Regions from separate parts of the Terribacillus jepli genome, predicted to be linked through region 3. Evidence: riboswitches for the same ligand, from Rfam matches in the RefSeq annotation. Region 3 holds a riboswitch; each other region holds the start of a gene.

Region 1 (3,910 bases), on a different contig from region 3:
TTAAGAGCGTCTCGAGAAATGCTTGGTTCAACTCAGGCAAGATGGCGATCACGCGATCCATCACTGAACACCTCCACCTTGCTTACTTTCTCTCTGAGATAAGCAATTGCTTTATTTACTTCCGCTTCATTTCCGTTCAATTCCATTACAAAAATCCCTAATGGCTTGCTTTGGATGTACTCTACTTTACCGTGCAGAATATTGCCGCGTATCTGAAAGGCCTGCAACATATCCGATACAACTGCTTCTGCAGCGATACTGCCTTTGAATTGCAGCCTGACCAACTTTCCGTTTATTTCTCCCAATAACTCTTCCGGAAGATCAAAATTAAGTACTGTCTGGATAAAAGATACGGTCAGGGGGTTAGCTGGGTCAGAGAAGATATCATAGGTGGAACCTTGCTCGACTACTTTCCCATCCTGCATCACTGCACAGCGGCTGCAGATTTCTTTTACAACCTCCATCTCGTGCGTGATGACAACGATGGTCAGGCCAAGTTCTTTGTTTATTTTCTTTAGTAAAGATAAAATTGATTTTGTCGTACCAGGATCCAATGCCGAAGTTGCTTCGTCGCACAAAAGAATTTTTGGCTGATTCGCAAGCGCACGAGCAATACTGACCCGCTGCTTCTGACCGCCGCTAAGCTGCGCTGGATACTGATCCTTTCGATCCTCCAGCCCCACCAGGGCAAGCAGCTCTTCTACTCGCTGCTTGATCTGCTTTTTGTCTGCTCCTGCAGCTCGTAATGCAAATGCCACATTTTCAAATACCGTCTTTGATGAGACGAGATGAAAACCTTGAAAAATCATCCCGATCGACTGTCTGGCTTTCCGCAGATCCTTTGGTGACAACTCGTGCAAATCAACTCCGTCGACAAAGACTTTTCCAGACGTTGGCTTTTCCAATAAATTAATGCACCGCAGCAGTGTACTCTTGCCAGCACCGCTGTACCCAACAATTCCAAATACTTCACCAGCTTCGACGGTTAGTGTCACATCGTCAACACCAATGATTTGCTTGCCCTTGCTGCTGTACTTCTTTGTAATGTTCTCCAGTTTTATCACCTTTCATCTCCCTCTCCTATCGGTATTTTCAGTGCTCTGTAGTTACTTGCAGGATGTCCAGACGGCAGTCTGCTTGATTCATAGTCAAACAATTTCTCTCTCAATGTTCCTGGTTTATAGGATTGTTTATATAGTCCGCGTTCTTGAAGAATCGGAATAACCAGATCAATAAAGGACTCCAGATCCCCTGGTGTAACAAGATGATTCAAATTAAACCCGTCCACTCCTGACTCTTCGAATTGAAGCTGAATTGCATCTGCCACCTCTACCGGATTCCCTACTATCAAACTCTCATCAGGTGTATCAAATCGCTTTAATGCTTCTCCTACTGTCAGTTGCCTGGATGCATCTTTCGTCAACGAGGCTGCCTTATAGTGACCTCCTTCTGTTGATTTGCCGTATGTAAACGGCTCGTCAGGATCTAGTTCTTCGTATTCAGCAATATCATAGCCGCTTGCACCAAATTGCGCCTTGGCTGCATCAGAGCTCCAATGACTCGTGTATTCCTGGTACTTGTGCTGCGCTTCTTCTGTTGTTTTCGCTACAATAACGCTTAGGAAGGAGAAGATTTTCAGATGATCTGGATTCCGTCCATGCTTAGCAGCCCTCTCCCTTATATCATCTGCATAATAACGGATGCGATCTGGGGTAGGACCTCCCACGAATACACATTCCGCATGCTTGGAAGCAAATTCCCGTCCGCGCTCAGATGTACCTGCTTGATAGATTACCGGAGTCCGTTGCGGAGAAGGCTCACTCAAATGCGGTCCCTCGACTTGGAAATAATGACCCTCATGATGTATTTCATGTACCTTTTCAGGGTCTATTAATACTTGGTTTTCCTGATCTTCCACAACTGCATCTTCCTCCCAGCTCCTTTCCCATAGCTTATAAGAAACGTCTAAGAATTCATCGGCAATCCCATACCGCTCATCGTGCTTGATCATGTCGGTCAAACCAAAATTGCGGGCAGCGTTTGGAAGATACGAGGTCACGACATTCCAAGCAACTCTCCCCTTTGTCAGATGATCCAATGTGGAAAAACGCCGAGCATTCCCAAATGGCGGTTCATATGTAGTGCTTACCGTGACCGCGAAACCTAAATTCTCTGTGACACTGGCCATCGCTGAAACCAATAAAGCAGGGTCGTTCAACGGAACCTGCAGGCCGTCCCGTATAGAAGGAGCTTTACTATTACGATAGACATCGTATACACCCAGAACATCTGCAAAGAAAATCGCATCGAACTTGCCGCGCTCCAATAGCTTCGCCAGATCAATCCAATAATCCAAATCCTTATATTGCCGATGCCGCTTACTCTCTGGGTGCTTCCATAACCCATGCGAATTGTGCATCGCACTATTCATATCAAATGCATTCAGAATGATTTGTTTTCCCACTTTTTATCCCTCCATTTTTACAAATAAAAGACCCCTTCTCGGATAAGAAGAGGTCTGGCTGAGCCGACGCAGGCGTACAACGTCCACTCTCTTCTCATCTTTCAAGCTAGTAGCTTGCTGGAATTGGCACAGTACTGCAGCAGTCTGTTGCCGAGGCTTCAAAGGGCCAGTCCCTCCACCTCTCTGGATAAGAAATGCTTATTGAATTAAAGCTCAATATACAGGACAGTCCTCTACCTGTCAATCGAGTTTTTGAAACTAATTTGATAATTGACAACATTCTGTTTAATGATTTATATTTATGCCGACAACCTAATGAATCACTTATCTAGAGTCAGGGTAGGAACTGGTCCTGCGACCCTGCAGCAACCGCTTTAACAAAGCAAGGTGCTAATTCCAGCAGACAGATATGTCTGAGAGATGAGAGAGAATATGTACATAAACGTATCCTCTTTCTCTTAGAAAGAGGTTTTTTATTTTATTGGATGAGGAGAATGAAGATGCGAGAGACTGCCGAAAAAACTGAATTGTTCGATCAAGTGAAACAGCAAGCAATAAAATTAGCTGCAATGTTTAAAGAACGTGCCGCCCATACTGATTCAACCGGTGAATTTCCGTACGAAAACTTCCAAGCTTTAAAAGAAAGCAACTTTTTGTCATTGACTGTCCCTCCAGAATATGGCGGCAAAGGATTGAATCTCTCAGAGTACTTACAGATCCAAGAAATACTTGCCCAAGGAGATGCTGCAACAGCCCTGTCATTCGGCTGGCAGCTTGGTGTCATTTTGGAAAATGCCGAAAACCGGAAGTGGGATGAACATAGCTTTCAAGATCTAAGCTATAAAATCGTGCACGATAAGATTCTGCTGAATTTAGCACAGACGGAAAACGCTACCGGCAGCCCTTCAAGAGGAGCGGCTCCTACCACTATCGCAAGTTCGGAAGGAACAAAATGGAAAATCAATGGACGCAAATCCTTTGCTTCGATAGCTGCAGCATTGGACTATAGCATTGTCACGGCGACGATTCACCCTTCCGGCAACAAAGGCTTCTTTTTGATTGATCATTCCTTGGAAGGTGTCGCTGTGGAGGAAACTTGGGACAGTATCGCGATGAGAGGCACAAGGAGTGACGACATCATATTGGATGATGTACTCGTGGATCAAGAGGCGCTGCTTGTGGAAGAAAACAAAGGTACAGTAACTCCAAGAGGCTGGTACTTGCAAATCGCAGCTGTTTATCTCGGTATTGCTGCAGCTGCAAGAGATTATACAATTCAGTTTGCATCCGAATTACGACCTGCTTCCTTGCCTGGTCCAATCAAGGAAGTCCCGGAGGTCAGAAGGAAAATCGGTGAAATAGAACTAGCTCTCTTCAATGCCAGGGAAGTTCTTTATGCGACCGCCAGGAAGTGGATCGATTACCCAGAAAAAAGATCCGCAATGA
Region 2 (3,910 bases), 170 kb from region 3:
CGTCATGGTAATATCCTTCATCATCCGGGCCACGGTGCGTGATGATGTTGTTCTGTTGTTTGAATTTATCCTTATCAGCTTGCGTTAGTTGTTTTACGTTTTTTCTGATGACGCCAATCAAACCACACATTTACTTATTAGCCTCTCTTTCATTACTTCTAGCCATTAATTATAGCATAAAACAATTCGGTTCTTGAAGGAAGATTATGGGCGCCGACGCAAAAAAAGCAAGAGCGGAAGATGCCGCTCTTGCTTTTACAGTTGATTATGCGAATGTATAGCTTTCCAGCTGCACTGCTCTGTCTGTCCGCTCCCAAGGGAAGTTTTTATCTGTACGTCCGAAGTGACCGTACGCAGCAGTATCTTTATAGATTGGCTGGCGCAAGTTCAGCATCTTGATGATGCCGGCAGGTCGAAGGTCGAATAGCTCGCGTACTGCTTTGACCAATGCTTCCTCGGTTTGTTTGCCTGTTCCGAAAGTATCGATGCTGATGGAAACGGGCTCAGCCACACCGATTGCATAAGCAAGCTGTACTTCACATTTATCCGCAAGACCTGCTGCAACGATGTTCTTCGCCACATAACGCGCCGCATAAGCGCCGGAACGATCCACTTTCGTTGCGTCTTTGCCGCTGAATGCACCGCCGCCATGGCGTGCATAACCGCCATACGTATCAACGATGATTTTACGGCCAGTCAATCCAGCATCACCTTGCGGACCGCCGATAACGAAACGGCCTGTCGGGTTGATGATATATTTCGTATTTTCGTCTAGCAGCTCTGCTGGCACAACAGGTTTGATCACAAGCTCTTTTAGATCAGCATGGATCTGTGCTTGCTCCGCTTCAGGATGATGCTGTGTAGAGATGACGATCGTATCAATCCGTACAGGCTGATCGTTTTCGTCATATTCCACCGTTACTTGTGTTTTCCCATCCGGGCGTAAGTAATCCACGACTTCCTCTTTGCGTATGTTCGCCAATTGCTTGGAAAGACGGTGAGCCAATGAGATTGGCAGCGGCATGAATTCCGGTGTTTCATTGCTGGCATACCCGAACATCAATCCTTGGTCACCAGCACCGATGGCATCGATTTCTTCATCAGTCATCAAACCTTCGCGGGCCTCAAGCGCTTGATCGACGCCGCCTGCGATATCGGGTGATTGTTCATCGATTGCTGTCAGCACTGCACATGTATCGGCATCAAAGCCGTATTTAGCACGTGTATAACCAATTTCCTTGATTGTCTTACGCACGATGCTTTGGATATCTACATAAGCGTTCGTTGTGATTTCGCCAGCTACTAGTACAAGACCAGTCGTAACTGTCGTTTCACAAGCTACACGGGCGTTCGGATCCTTGGATAGGATTTCATCTAATATAGCATCCGAAATCTGGTCACAGATTTTATCCGGGTGGCCTTCAGTAACGGATTCTGAGGTAAATAATCGACGATTAGCAGTCATTCTGCCAAATCCCCCTTCAACTACGATTAATACGGAAGTTTTACTCTTTCCAAGTATGTTATTAAGAAACTTGATAATGGGTGAAGGTGAAAGAACACTACAGCAAGTATTGTTCTTTTTCTATTATTAAGCCGTTACATGAAAAAAACCTTCCATCATAACAGAAGGCTGGCTTATTCCCTCTCTTATCGTTCAAGGTATCCCTTGCTCAGGTTGAGCACCATTTCACAAATGTGACGGTTGCCGGGTTTCTTAGGGCCTGTCCCTCCGCCTACTCTGAATAAGAGTGTTTTCCGTTCGCAACTATGTTATCGAAACAGCCTTCAGAAGTCAACCAAATCCTGCAATTGCCGACAAATCTTATCGGAATTATCCGTCAACTAATTCTCGGCTAATGATTGCAAATCAAAATAGTATGTATTAATATTTTAATGCGTTATACTAATTTAAAATCAATTCAAAAGGCGGGATCTATATGCGAATGATGCACGCAGTAACAGCGTTAGAGGAATTGCGCAACCAATCCAATATGAAAAGGAACCTATCTGCGGCTCAATTGACTGAGGCGGCATTGTCCCGCCAAGAGGCACGCTTGACAGAAACAGGTGCCTTGCGGGCAGCTACCGGCAAATATACCGGCCGCTCTCCAAAAGATAAGTTCATTGTCAAAGATGAACTTTCTGAAAACAAGGTGGACTGGGGCAAAGTGAATCAGCCAATAAGTGAAGCCACTTTCGATCATCTGTTAGGCAAAGTCGTCGATCATTTGCAGGCAAAAGAAGAAGTATTCTCATTCCAGGGATTTGCAGGAGCCGATGAACGCTATCACCTGCCGATACAGGTGATCAACGAATACGCATGGCATAACTTATTCGCCCATCAGCTGTTCATCAGGCCGAGTGATGAGGAACTGGCATCCCATAAGCCTTCTTTCACTGTCATCTCTGCTCCAGGCGTAAAAGCTGATCCGTTGGTCGATGGCACCAATTCGGAAGCTTTTGTGATCGTTTCCTTCAAACAGCGTATGATTGTGATTGGCGGCACGGAATATGCCGGTGAAATGAAAAAATCCATCTTCTCTGTAATGAACTTCCTGCTTCCGCAGCAGGAAATCATGCCGATGCACTGTTCTGCCAATGTAGGTGCAGATGGCGATACTGCTCTATTCTTCGGTCTATCCGGAACGGGTAAGACGACGCTTTCCGCCGATCCGAACCGGCCTTTGATCGGGGATGATGAACATGGCTGGTCACCAGATGGCATTTTCAATATCGAAGGCGGCTGTTACGCAAAGTGCATCAATCTTTCCGCAGAAAAAGAGCCTGAAATCCATGGTGCGATCAAATTCGGAACAATCCTTGAAAATGTATCCGTTGATGAAGCCGGCATTTGTGATTATGAAGATGGCTCCGTTACAGAAAACACACGTGCTGCCTACCCGATCGACTATATCAAGGGCAGTTTACCGAAAAGCTTGGCGCCCCATCCCAAAACGATCATCTTTTTGACTGCGGATGCAACTGGCGTGCTGCCTCCGATCAGCAAGCTGACGACCGAACAGGCAATGTACCATTTCTTGAGCGGCTATACGAGCAAACTTGCTGGCACGGAGCGTGGTGTGACGGAACCGGAAGCGACATTCTCTACCTGCTTCGGAGCCCCTTTCCTGCCGCTGGCACCATCCGTATATGCTGATATGTTGGGTGACAAAATCAGCGAGCATCAGGCAGAAGTGTATTTAGTCAATACTGGCTGGACCGGCGGAGATTATCATTCGGGTTCCCGGATGAAGCTTGCTTATACAAGAACGATGGTACAGGCAGCACTTCGTGGGGAGTTACGCGATGTCGATACAATCCAAGATCCCATTTTTGGCCTGCATGTTCCTGTTTCCATCGCTGATGTACCTAAAGCGCTCCTGATGCCGGAGAATGCATGGGAAGATAAAACAGCCTACAAGGAAAAAGCGCAGGAACTGGCTGTTAAGTTCCATCAGCATTTTGCAAAATTTGATTTTATTGACGACGCGGTACGCCAAGCGGGTCCGCTATACAAATAAAAGAGAACTGCCCCGAGAGACAGCTGTCTTTCGGGGCAGTTCTTTACATCGTTTTTTCGAGTTGATCTATGTGGTGCAGTGCACTGGGTAGCACTTTATCTTTCATCATGAAGCTGTATTCTGCATGCTGTGCCAGGTGGGAAGGAAACTTTTCCACCATCACTGGTCCATACGTCTCCAAGTAATTGGATTTCTTCTTCAGTTCCGAGATAATGGCGTAATAGACATTTTTCACAATATGCCCCGCTTTGCCGGCTACAAAATATTGACCGACATATCTCAACTGCTGGACAACGCCACCAGTCTCCTCCATCACTTCCCGCATGGCGGCATGCTCTGCCGTTTCGCCTTTTTCTACCTTGCCGCCTGGGAACTCCAATCCCCGA
Region 3 (3,910 bases):
TAAGTGCCAGACAAAAAAATGTAACAAAGTTGTCAGGTTATCTTACGTGAATATTTCTGACCAAAAAGTGTAAGTGTTTTCAATTTATTTGTTATAAAGCGTTACTAAAATGGGACTGAGTTTTAGAAAGATGGGAATTTTGGGGTGGTTTGCACCATTTTATAGCGGGAATAGTTAAATAGCTGCGGAGAAGTGCTACATCGGAAGTTTGACAATAACTGTAAAGGGTGATAAGATAGTTAACGTCCTCGATGTTTGAGTAACTTTATCGAAGGTCATTGGCATTCTGCTATAGTTTTAATTAGAAGTACTTATTCAGACTGGAACGGCCTAGGAGCCGTGAGGATGCAATAGAGGTAGGGATTGCATCGTATAAGTGAAAACTACCATGTGGAACAAGTACCGCGGCAGGAGGATGTATTAGGTATCCTCTACTCACAATAGAAAAGTTACATTTTAGCCCCGCATTGGCATTAGCTGATGCGGGGCGTCCAAATTTCTAAGGATAAAATATCTTGATAGAAATTTCAGAATTTATCGTTGACTCATATATGGAACCCATGCTACAATCCTGTTAACAAATCAATAGCAAGCTCTTATCAAGAGAGGCGGAGGGACTGGCCCGATGATGCCCGGCAACCTGCAAGCAGCAATGCTTTTAAGGTGCTAATTCCTGAAAGTGCGTAAAGCACTTTAGAGATGAGAGAGACAAGTCGGTACATATTGCCACCCTGTCCTCTCAGGGTGGCCTTTTTTATTGAGGGGAGGAAGCGTACGGAACATGGATTTACAACTGTCATACCAAACCGGCAAACTTCTCATCGGGGATGTCGAGCTTGAATCAGGTGATATCTTATCAAATGTCGAGGTGACCTATGAAAGAAGCGGACCCGCCTCACGAGAAACGGTGCTTGTCTGTCATGCATTGACAGGAGATCAGTTTGCAATCGGAACTGATACAGCACCTGGATGGTGGAATGGGTTGCTGCAGCAGGACGGTTACATCGACACCGGCCGATACCAAGTCATGACATTCAATGTACTGGGTGGATGCAATGGGACAACGAGTGCAGTGTCGGTGAATCCAGTTTCAGGAGACACGTATGCAGCAGCTTTTCCGGAAATAACGATCCGGGACATGGTTTCGGTTCAACGTCTGGCATTGGAGAAACTAGGAATCTCTCATTTAAAGGCGGTGATCGGCGGATCATTGGGAGGAATGCAAGTTATGGAATGGGGTGTTATGTATCCTGATTTTATGGATGTGCTGATTCCGCTCGCAGCGACCCCCTTTGTGAGTGATTATGCGATTGCGTATAATCATTTGGCTAAGACAGCCATTACGTCCGATCCAAACTGGAACGATGGATACTATACTGCAGACAGATTACCTGCAGCTGGTCTCGGCCTGGCGCGGATGGTAGGGATGCTTACTTACCGTTCCGATCATCAATATAATGAACGTTTCCGCCGAGCTGCCTCCGGAAGAGATGATGCAGCTTATGAGGTGGAGTCGTACTTGAATTATCAAGGGGAAAAACTCGTTAATCGCTTTGATGCCAATTGCTATATGACCTTATTACAAGCGATGAACAGTCACGATATCGGCAGGGAAAGAGGCGGGTGGCAGGCAGCTGCCCAAAAAATAAAGGCAATTGTGCTGACATTCGGATTTTCGAGAGATCTGCTGTTCCCGCCGGAAGAGATAAAGGGTTTTGCAGCGGCAGTGCCAAGTGCCCGGCATGTGGATGTGGATACAATCTATGGACATGATGGTTTTCTGCTGGAGTTTGAGAAGTGGGGACACCACATCCGCGATGTACTCGAGCAGCCAATGAAAATTTCATATTGACTTATCAAGAGAGGTGGAGGGACTGGCCCGATGAAACCCGGCAACCTGTAAGCGGCAATGGCTTTTAAGGTGCTACATCCAGCAAACAGAAAGTTTGGGAGATAAGGAGTTTTGTGCATATGCAGCAGCTTCTTACCGGAAGCTGCTTTTTTCATTATATAAACTGGAGGAATGACAAAATGACAAATCAAGTATACAAAGCAGAAACATTAGCATTGCATGGCGGGCAAGCACCAGATCCGACTACAGGTTCAAGAGCGGTGCCACTTTACCAGACGACTTCTTACTTATTCCATGATACAGATCATGCAGAGCGTCTATTCGCACTTGATGAGCCAGGAAATATCTATTCCCGAATCGGCAACCCTACCGTGGATGTTTTGGAAAAACGGATTGCATTGCTGGAAGATGGTGTCGCAGCAGTCGGCGTTGCATCCGGAATGGCAGCTATCAGCTACAGTATCCTGAACTTGGCAAGCGCTGGCGATGAAATCGTAGCAGCAGCCAACTTGTATGGCGGAACGTATAACCTCTTTCAGACAACGCTGCCGCGGTACGGAATCACTGTTAAATTCGTCGATCCAACTGATCCGGAAGCATTCCGTGCGGCAATCACAGATAAAACCAAAGCTGTTTTCGCGGAAATCATCGGAAATCCGAGTCTGCATGTGCTCGATGTGGAAGCGGTGGCAGAGGTGGCGCATGATGCAGGAATTCCGCTCATTGTCGACAGTACGTTCGCTACACCAATTTTAAGCAAGCCAATAACACTTGGTGCGGATATTGTCGTCCATAGTGCGACAAAGTGGATCGGCGGTCACGGTACTTCCATAGGAGGATTGATTGTTGACGGGGGTCGATTCGATTGGAATTCACCGAAATTTCCGACTTTTACTGAACCTGATCCAAGCTACAACGGTATCCGCTATGCATTCGATTTCGGTACACTTGCTTTCAGCACGAAACTGCGTGTTCAATTACTACGCGATCTGGGTGCTGCACTTAGCCCATTCAATGCATGGCAGCTCATCCAAGGTTTGGAGACATTGCATTTGCGCGTGGAACGCCACGTACAAAATGCAGAAAAATTGGCAAATTATCTTGAAAAGCATCCAGCAGTCGATTGGGTTGCTTATCCGGGACTCAGCAGCCATCCTTCCCATGAAATCGGAAAAAGGGTGCTTCCATTCGGTGCTGGTTCCATTGTCAACTTTGGTATCAAAGGCGGAAGGGAAGCTGGTGCCGCTTTGATCAATAACGTTGCGCTTTGGTCGCATGTTGCCAATGTCGGTGATGCCAAATCATTGATCATCCATCCTGCATCCACTACACATCTTCAATTGGATGCCGAAGGATTGGCTGCTACCGGAGTAAAAGAGGAATTGGTCCGGTTGTCTGTTGGAATCGAATCAGTCGATGATCTCATCCACGACTTGGATCGTGCATTGGAGAAGGCTACTGGAATCCGTTCCGAATCCCGAAAAATCGTCATCAATGATGAAGCTGTCATCCGGGAAGTGCTTGGCAGTGCAACGGATGCTGAAGGCCGTCAAAAGACAATTGCAGTAGTGGGACTGAGCAGTAAAGAGCAGCGTCCAAGCAACCGATTGGCCCGGAAGATGCAACGGCTCGGATACAAGATCATACCAGTAAACCCTGCTGAAACAACTGTTCTAGGAGAAAAAGCTTATCCGGACCTGAGAAGCGTACCAGGGAAAATCGATATCGCTCAGATTTTCCGCAGTCCGGAAGCGGCAGTAGAGCTGGCCAAGGAAGCAGCAGAGATTCGTCCGGAAATATTCTGGCTGCAGGAAGGTGTCGTTTCTGAAGAAGCAGCTGCAATTGCGCGTGAAGCGGGATTGGAGGTTGTCCATAACCGCTGCACCTATAAAGAAGCACAGCGACTGCGCGGAACGATCAGCACCTATGCATGTGAACTGGATGATAAAGGAGTAGCAGTTGATGAATAAGATTCCCCTCATAGATAAAAGAAGTTTACTGGCTTTACTCAGTGTTTTCGTCATCGTTTTTCTGGCAGCTTGCGGGAACTCAAGCAGT
Region 4 (3,910 bases), on a different contig from region 3:
AGAATGGACGAAAGCTTTTCGAGTCAACCGACTGCATACTGGTGAGGAGGTACGGATGTGAGCATTCAACTGAATGGCAGGCAGCATGAATTATCCGCGGATATCCAGAATGTCGCGCAGCTGTTAGGATCACTTTCATTGGAAAACAGGATTGTGATAGTCGAACTGAACAAGGAAATCATCAGCAAATCTGCATATGCAGATCAGCCAATCAGAGATGGCGATAAAGTCGAACTGATCCATTTTGTAGGAGGAGGATGAACGAGATGTTACAAATTGCAGATAAGACATTTGCTTCCCGTTTGTTGTTGGGAACAGGCAAATACCCGTCCTTTGAGGTGCAAAAAGAGGCCGTGGCTATATCAGAAGCAGAGATACTGACATTTGCAGTGCGTCGGATGGATATTTTCGAGGCATCCCAGCCGAATTTCCTCGAACAGCTTGATTTAGAACGGTATACCTTGCTGCCGAATACGGCGGGGGCTAAAACGGCCGAGGAGGCTGTCCGTATCGCCAAGCTGGCAAAAGCCTCTGGTTTATGCGATATGGTAAAGGTGGAGGTGATCGGCTGTGATAGGACATTGCTTCCCGATCCAGTCGAAACACTGCGTGCATCCGAAATGTTATTGGCGGAGGGTTTCATCGTCCTGCCATACACATCCGATGACGTTGTATTGGCCAAGCGGCTTGAAGGTTTGGGAGTCCACGCTATTATGCCAGGTGCATCGCCGATTGGTTCAGGAAACGGAATCATCAATCCTTTCAATCTTCGTATGATCGTGGAACAGTGCAGTGTACCAGTGATTGTCGATGCGGGCATTGGCTCTCCAAAGGATGCCGCTTACGCAATGGAGCTCGGAGCGGATGGAGTCCTGCTGAATACGGCAGTTTCCGGAGCTCAAGACCCTGTTAAAATGGCGCATGCAATGAAGCTGGCAATCGATGCGGGCAGAATGGGGTTTGAAGCAGGCAGGATTCCTGAGAAGAACTATGCTGTAGCAAGCAGTCCGACGGAAGGGTTGTTTACTTGATGCGGGATCGTTATCGGAAGCAGGAATTGTTTATCGGCAAGGAAGGGCAGACGCAGGTGGGGAAAAGTAAAATTGTCTTGATCGGTATGGGGGCATTGGGCTCTGCTTCTGCAGAGATGCTTGTCCGTGCGGGCATCGGGGAGCTGGTACTCATCGATCGCGATTATGTCGAACTTCATAACCTCCAGCGCCAGCAGCTGTATACGGAAGAAGACGCTGCTGCCTATTTGCCGAAAGCATCTGCTGCGGCAAAGCGGCTAAAGGCAATAAATCAGCATGTAAAGCTGCAATCGGTGATTGAAAATGTCGATCATCATAATATCGAACAGCTGATGGAAGGTGCAGATGTGATTCTGGATGCTACAGACAATTTTGAGACACGCTTGCTTGTCAATGATGCAGCGTTGAAGCATGGTATTCCTTACTTATATGGGGCTTGTGTCGGAAGCTATGGGGTGACGTGTCCGGTACTTGCCAACGGAGATGCCCCGTGTTTGCATTGTCTCTTGGAGCAGCTGCCGCAGCAAAGCGAAACATGTGATACGGCAGGGATCATCGGTCCGATTGTCCAATGGGTGGCAGCTGTGCAAGTGACGCAGGCGTTGCGGCTTTTATCCGGTCAAAAAGTTAAAGCGGAGTTATGTGCGTTTGATATTTGGACGGCTGATTATTCAAGGGTAGATGTACGAGGTCTGCGGGATTCGAGCTGTCCTAGCTGCGGCACACATGCAGTGCTGCCCTTTTTGAATGGAGCTGAACAGACAAGGCTCGATGTATTATGCGGCAGGGAGGCTGTTCACATACGGCCCGGTGCCAAGAAATCACTTGATCTGCCGGCTTTATCAAAAGAATGGGCCTCTTCGATCGATCATGTTGCTGCCAATGAACACCTGCTTGCCATTCAATACAGAGGTCACCGAATTGTGTTATTTGCTGATGGACGGGCAATCATCCACGGTGTAAATGATATTGTCCGAGCGCGTATCCTGTATGACAGCCTGGTCGGATAGTATTGTTAGAATTTTCAGTTGACGGTATGTCTTATTCATGCTAAACTCCTTCATAACAAACGAATACAAAACTCTTATCAAGAGCGGCGGAGGGACTGGCCCGATGATGCCCGGCAACCTGCAAGTTATCTTAGACTTGTATAGGTGCTAATTCCTGTAGATGAGAGAAGACACAGTGCGGTTACATTCGTCTCCCTGTCCTCTCAGGGGGACTTTTTTTATGCGGAAAAACATTCGAAGGAGGCAATATAGATGACAGCAGTTAAGATTGGATTGATAGGATACGGTACAGTAGGCAGTGCAGTGGGGCGGACGATACGATCCCATCAGGAGAATCTGCAGACCATTTTCGGGAAAGAAGTACAGGTGGCTGGAGTATTGGTACGGAATAAACAAAAATACACGCAGCAAGTCACAGCTGCACTGCTCACTGATGAAGCAGCGGAGCTTTTCGCAATCGAAGATCTTGATGTTATCATCGAAGCAAGTGTGGGTATCGAGCCTGCCTTCCGTTACTTGACTGAGGCGATCCATCGCGGCTGCCATATCATCACTGCGAATAAAGAGCTGATCGCGTCCCGAGGCGCGGAGCTGAAGCAATTGGCCAAGGAGAAAGGTGTGAGGCTTGAATACGAAGCAGCAGTCGCAGGCGGTGTCCCGGTGATCGGTACGCTGAAGCAGCTGCTCCATATCAACCGGGTTGTCAAAGTGGAGGCGATACTGAACGGCACCTCCAATTTCATTCTGACTGAGATGGCCGATAAAGGATTTGTATTTGAAGACGCACTGCGGCTTGCGCAGGAATCGGGATTTGCAGAGGCAGATCCTGCCAATGATGTGGATGGCTGGGATGCTTTTTATAAACTGATGGTCCTGAGTGATTTATTATTCGAGGCCCAGCCGGATTGGGAAAAAGTGACGCACAGGGGAATCCGTTCGGTTTCCGCACAGGATATCCAGGCAGCAGCTGAACAAGGATGGAAAATAAAGCACGTTGCCACGCTTGAAAATGCAAATGGAGAAGTCACTGCATCTGTCGAGCCGGTGGTTGTATCCGTTGATCATCCGCTCTACAGCGTCGATGGAGTAGATAATGCGGTTTGTATCGAGGGGGATCTGGTCGGCAAGCTGAAACTCCAAGGACCGGGTGCCGGTGCCCTGCCGACAGCCAGTGCCATCGTGGAGGATTTGGCTAATCTCGTTCATAACCGAAAAGAAGTCCTTGTAAAACGGGAAATCCGATTTACCGAGAAAAGCGGAACAGTACCTTTCGTCCATTTACCGACTGGTGAGACTGTTTATTTGCATGCAGAACATGTAGAAGCTGATGGACGCTATTATCGGATTGCTGCCAGGACACCTGCTAAAGCAGGGCTTGATGTCCGCGGAGTCATCCAAACTATTCAGAAACGTTGACAGCTATAGTTTGAATCCGTCTACTCCTCATTCCCTAAGGCAGTTTTCCAGTGGTTCCAGTCCTGCAGCAGAGAGGGATTTACCGCGAGGGTTATTCAGGCAGCACATTACGAGCGCATCTTGGTCTGCCGGAACCGTCCTACCCTAAATAATCCGTGATGAAAGGATGATTGATGTGAGTAAGGAAAATGGAGAGAAATGGGAAGAAATCATCAAGAAAGTGGATGATCTGCAATATGGCACCGTCTTGATCACTGTACATGACAATGAAATCAAGCAGGCAGATATTACAGAAAAGATACGTTTCATTTGAAGGTATACGGGGGAAAGGGCATACGTCGCGTATGCCTTTTTTATGGATTTGTAAGAAGCACTGCCTCTTTTGTCCTATTTTCTGTATACTGAGGAAGTACATAGAGAAATGTGCAATTATTTGGTTAAGGGAGTAGATTT

What was found. A riboswitch is a leader RNA that binds a small molecule or an ion and turns the genes downstream of it on or off. The one in region 3 is predicted to bind S-adenosylmethionine.
Region 1: it holds a riboswitch for S-adenosylmethionine, as region 3 does, so the genes downstream of both, AB1K91_RS08345 (LLM class flavin-dependent oxidoreductase) here and AB1K91_RS03275 (PLP-dependent aspartate aminotransferase family protein) in region 3, are expected to answer to the same signal.
Region 2: it holds a riboswitch for S-adenosylmethionine, as region 3 does, so the genes downstream of both, metK (methionine adenosyltransferase) here and AB1K91_RS03275 (PLP-dependent aspartate aminotransferase family protein) in region 3, are expected to answer to the same signal.
Region 4: it holds a riboswitch for S-adenosylmethionine, as region 3 does, so the genes downstream of both, AB1K91_RS15960 (homoserine dehydrogenase) here and AB1K91_RS03275 (PLP-dependent aspartate aminotransferase family protein) in region 3, are expected to answer to the same signal.

What each region holds. Positions count from the first base shown of each region.
Region 1 is NZ_JBFEGH010000006.1:18,699-22,608, reverse strand. Features, by position in the region: gene AB1K91_RS08355 (methionine ABC transporter permease) at 1-61, opposite strand, end outside; gene AB1K91_RS08350 (methionine ABC transporter ATP-binding protein) at 33-1,064, opposite strand; gene AB1K91_RS08345 (LLM class flavin-dependent oxidoreductase) at 1,061-2,464, opposite strand; SAM riboswitch class I at 2,556-2,658, opposite strand; SAM riboswitch class I at 2,786-2,891, shown strand; gene AB1K91_RS08340 (acyl-CoA dehydrogenase family protein) at 2,965-3,910, shown strand, end outside.
Region 2 is NZ_JBFEGH010000002.1:10,237-14,146, forward strand. Features, by position in the region: gene asnB (asparagine synthase (glutamine-hydrolyzing)) at 1-130, opposite strand, end outside; gene metK (methionine adenosyltransferase) at 266-1,465, opposite strand; SAM riboswitch class I at 1,648-1,752, opposite strand; gene pckA (phosphoenolpyruvate carboxykinase (ATP)) at 1,941-3,524, shown strand; gene ytkD (RNA deprotection pyrophosphohydrolase) at 3,568-3,910, opposite strand, start outside.
Region 3 is NZ_JBFEGH010000002.1:178,840-182,749, reverse strand. Features, by position in the region: SAM riboswitch class I at 594-706, shown strand; gene metX (homoserine O-acetyltransferase MetX) at 782-1,852, shown strand; SAM riboswitch class I at 1,851-1,960, shown strand; gene AB1K91_RS03275 (PLP-dependent aspartate aminotransferase family protein) at 2,032-3,822, shown strand; gene AB1K91_RS03270 (aliphatic sulfonate ABC transporter substrate-binding protein) at 3,815-3,910, shown strand, end outside.
Region 4 is NZ_JBFEGH010000016.1:9,861-13,770, forward strand. Features, by position in the region: gene thiO (glycine oxidase ThiO) at 1-61, shown strand, start outside; gene thiS (sulfur carrier protein ThiS) at 58-261, shown strand; gene AB1K91_RS15950 (thiazole synthase) at 267-1,031, shown strand; gene AB1K91_RS15955 (ThiF family adenylyltransferase) at 1,031-2,041, shown strand; SAM riboswitch class I at 2,113-2,208, shown strand; gene AB1K91_RS15960 (homoserine dehydrogenase) at 2,294-3,457, shown strand; gene AB1K91_RS15965 (DUF2292 domain-containing protein) at 3,633-3,770, shown strand.